Regions from separate parts of the Pantoea sp. X-Soil-YNGN-775 genome, predicted to be linked through region 1. Evidence: predicted binding sites of a transcription regulator. Region 1 holds the regulator's gene; the other holds the start of a gene.
The links. The regulator PurR, encoded in region 1, represses purine synthesis genes. The targets are predictions, from matches to a motif close to CANGCAAACGTTTGCNTG.
Positions count from the first base shown of each region.

Region 1 (2,203 bases):
ACCCTATCAGTGGGGCGGCACCTCACCGCACACCGGTTTCGACTGCAGCGGCCTGGTCTGGTACGCCTATAAAGATCTGGTCAAGTTTAAGATCCCGCGTACCGCCAATGAGATGTACCACCTGCGCGACGCCGCGCCGGTAAAACGCGAGTCGCTGGAGAAAGGCGATTTAGTCTTCTTCCGGATTAATGGTCGCGGCACCGCCGATCACGTTGGGGTTTATCTCGGCAACGGCAAATTTATTCAGTCACCTCGCACCGGCAAAGATATTCAGATCAGTGCGCTGGGTGAAGATTACTGGCAGCGCCACTACATCGGCGCGCGGCGGGTAATGACCCCGAAAACCATTCGTTAAGCGGCTTCGCTACGCGAAAATCAAACAGAGAAAAGCCGGGCGATGCCCGGCTTTTTCATTAGTGCAGCACCGCTGTAAAGCTAAAGGCGACGATCATCAGCAGACAGCCGACGGTAGTCATCAGGGCCAGTTTCAAATCTGTACTCATTTAGCGCTCCTTAGTCACACATTTTGTAGGGATAAGCCATTTTCCCATAGGGGCTGGTAAAAATCTCGTTTTATCCGTTCAGCCTTGTTAGAATCCTGCCTTTGTTGCGCAACGCGCGCAATCCCGGTTCCGTTTGCTCTCCTTTTCAGGCGCTCATTACCCGCCAGACGCCTGTTTACCGGTCAGAAAAGCTGCATAATTGCGGGGAGAACCCTGAGCAGACGCAAACGTTTAACATTATGCTTATCATTGCGTTAGATAAGCCCTGGAGTCCGATTTTAATGGCAACAATTAAAGATGTGGCAAAACGCGCCGGCGTCTCAACGACCACCGTTTCGCACGTCATCAACAAAACGCGTTTTGTCGCTGAAGAGACGCGCAACGCGGTCTGGCAGGCGATTCAGGAACTGCACTATTCGCCGAGCGCGGTGGCGCGCAGCCTGAAGGTGAATCACACCAAAACGCTGGGCCTGCTGGCAACCTCCAGCGAAGCGCCCTACTTTGCTGAAATTATTGAAGCGGTGGAGAATCACTGCTTTGATAAAGGCTACACCCTGATTCTGGGCAATGCGCACAACGACCTGCAAAAGCAGCGTGCCTATCTCAGCATGATGGCGCAGAAGCGCGTCGATGGACTGCTGGTGATGTGCTCTGAGTATCCGGACGATCTGTTAAAGATGCTGGAAGAGAATCGCAATATCCCGATGGTGGTGATGGACTGGGGTGAATCACGCGCTGACTTCACCGACACGGTGCTGGATAATGCCTTTCAGGGCGGCTACCTGGCCGGACGTTATCTGATTGAGCGCGGTCACCGTGATATTGGCGCGATTCCCGGCCAGATGGAACGCAACACCGGCGGCGGACGTCACGCGGGTTTCCTCAAGGCGCTGGAAGAAGCAGGCATTCAGCCGCGTGCCGAATGGATCGTGCAGGGCGACTTCGAGCCGGAGTCGGGCTATCAGGCGATGCAGCAGATCCTGTCGCAGAAACAGCGTCCGACTGCGGTGTTCTGCGGGGGCGATATCATGGCGATGGGCGCGATTTGCGCCGCCGATGAGATGGGATTGCGGGTGCCGCAGGACATTTCGGTGATCGGTTATGACAATGTGCGCAACGCGCGCTACTTTGCGCCTGCGCTGACCACGGTGCATCAGCCAAAAGCGCAACTGGGTGAGAAAGCGCTGGAGATGTTGCTGGATCGCATCACCAGTAAACGTGAGATTTCTCAGACCATCGAAGTACACCCAACGCTGATTGAACGCCGTTCGGTGGCTGACGGTCCGTTCCGCGACTACCGCCGTTAATCTTCGCTTAACCACTCCTGATTAAGCGTTTGCGCATCACCCAGATAGCTGAGTAACCAGCCCGTTGCCGGTGATGCGCGATCTTCCGCCCAGCTTACGCAACAGGGACTGTCCGGAAACGCGACCGGCAACGTTAATTCTACCAGCGCTCCGCTGTCCAGTAATGGCCGCGCCAGATGCCCAGGCACCATCGCCACGCACAATCCCGCCAGCACGCAATCCAGTCCGGTCTGCCATTCCGGCACCACCAGCCGACGCTGATTGTCGAGCGTCCACGTCATCCGGCGCGGCAGCGCGCGCGAGGTATCTTCCAGCACCAGCGACGGCCAGCTGCGCAGGGTGTCGTCGTCAATCTGGCTCACCCCGGTCAGCGGATGGTGGTGCGCCACCACA
Region 1 covers NZ_AP035945.1:1,800,467-1,802,669, reverse strand. Annotated here, with positions in the region: gene AC6I8I_RS08465 (C40 family peptidase) at 1-355, shown strand, start outside; gene cydH (cytochrome bd-I oxidase subunit CydH) at 414-503, opposite strand; gene purR (HTH-type transcriptional repressor PurR) at 785-1,810, shown strand; gene punR (DNA-binding transcriptional activator PunR) at 1,807-2,203, opposite strand, start outside.

Region 2 (2,203 bases), 1.6 Mb from region 1:
TTTCATGGATGTGCAGCAGACGGCTGGCGCTGACGCCGTGCATCGGCAGTGACACTTCCGGGAAGTTGACCGCTGACAGCGTGGAGCCGTTATCGGAGTATTTCGCCAGCTTACCCGCCACTTCAATCCCGATATTCTCCTGCGCTTCTTCGGTCGATCCGCCAATGTGTGGCGTCAGGATTACGTTATCAAACTCACTGAGCGGTGAGATGAACGGATCGCTGTTAGTCGCTGGCTCAACCGGGAAGACGTCAATCGCTGCGCCGCCAACCTGTTTGCTGGCCAGCGCTTCGCACAGCGCCGGAATATCCACCACCGTACCGCGTGAAGCATTAATCAGCAGTGCGCCAGGCTTCATCTGCGCCAGCTGTTCGGCACCGATCATATTCTGGGTGGAGACCGTTTCCGGCACGTGCAGGCTGACCACATCGCTCATGTTAAGCAGATCGGCCATATGGCGTACCTGAGTCGCATTGCCCAGCGGCAGTTTGTTTTCGATATCGTAAAAGAAAACGTGCATACCCAGGCTTTCAGCCAGCACGCCCAACTGCATACCGATATGGCCGTAACCGATGATGCCCAGCTTTTTGCCACGCGCTTCAAATGAGCCTTTGGCGTTCTTGTTCCAGATACCGCGGTGGGCCTTGGCATTGGCTTCCGGAATGCCGCGCAGCATCAGCAGCATTTCGCCAATCACCAGTTCCGCCACCGAGCGGGTGTTGGAGAATGGGGCGTTAAACACCGGGATGCCGCGGCTGGCAGCAGCCTGCAAATCAACCTGGTTAGTCCCGATGCAGAAACAGCCGACCGCGACCAGCTTTTCAGCGGCGGCAAAGATCTCTTCGGTGAGTTGGGAGCGGGAACGGATACCAATAAAGTGCGCATCACGGATCGATGCTTTTAACGCGTCGGCGTCCAGCGCGCCCTTGTGGAATTCGATGTTGGTATAACCTGCAGCCCGCAGGTTTTCCAGCGCGCTCTGATGGACACCTTCCACCAGCAGGAACTTAATCTTGTCTTTTTCCAGTGATACCTTTGCCATTTCCCGACCCTATTCAGAATTCAATGAGGACTGCCATAAGCCAGCCTTCTGTCAAAATATCAAAAAATTCGCGTCCGGCAATACAAACGATTGCCTGCCCGACAGCACGGCAAGGCTCAGCAACAGCACATTGCCGTACAAAATCGTGATGTCTGCGATGAAGGGAGAACGAACCCGCTGTGGATGACGTTAATGTGACATAAGTCACCAAATTTCACCCTGACGAGAAAAGATGTTTTGCGGACAGAAATAACCGGCGTCGCACTGACGCCGGACAGATCATTTTTTGATGGTTTTAACCCCGTCAGGCCCGCCAATCAGTGCGATATCGGCACCTCGTGCGGCAAAAAGACCAACCGTGACCACGCCGGGCAAGGCGTTGATGGTTTTTTCCAGCGCGATCGGATCGAGAATGCGCAGATTATGCACGTCGAGAATAATGTTGCCGTTATCGGTGACCACGTTCTGACGGTATTCCGGTAATCCCCCGAGTCTGACCAGCTGACGCGCTACGTAGCTGCGCGCCATCGGGATCACTTCAACCGGCAGCGGAAAGCGTCCCAGCACGTCGACCTCTTTGGAGGCGTCGGCAATGCAGATAAAGGTTTCCGCCACCGCGGCGACGATTTTCTCACGCGTCAGCGCGGCGCCACCGCCTTTGATCATCTGCATCTGCGGGTTAATCTCATCGGCACCGTCGACATAAACCGACAGAACGTCGATCTCGTTCAGATCGAACACCTGAATCCCCAGGCTTTTCAGCTTCTGGGTCGAGGCGTCGGAACTGGAAACCGCGCCCTCAATCTGATGCCTGACGGTCGCGAGCGCATCAATAAAGTGGGCCGCGGTCGATCCGGTGCCAACGCCGACAACCGTCCCAGGCTGCACATAATCGAGTGCAGCCCAGCCTACGGCTTTTTTCAGTTCATCCTGGGTCATGGTATGTTTAAAACCTGTGCGACAACGAAGTGCGCGTAGTATAAAACAAGGCTGACTGAAAATGCTCGGGTGACAGGCGCGGATTTATCGCTTTGGAAGCCAGACCACAAAAAACACCCGGTCGCTCACAGGTGACACTTTTGTGGCATAGTAACGTCCACCCTGAAGGAGAGAGAACAACAATGAAACGCCCGGATTATCGTACGCTTCAGGCGCTGGATT
Region 2 covers NZ_AP035945.1:3,352,582-3,354,784, forward strand. Annotated here, with positions in the region: gene serA (phosphoglycerate dehydrogenase) at 1-1,042, opposite strand, end outside; gene rpiA (ribose-5-phosphate isomerase RpiA) at 1,322-1,981, opposite strand; gene AC6I8I_RS15595 (LysR family transcriptional regulator ArgP) at 2,164-2,203, shown strand, end outside.
Region 2: a site for PurR is predicted at 1,122-1,139, ahead of serA (phosphoglycerate dehydrogenase). Genes of this name have one in related genera too.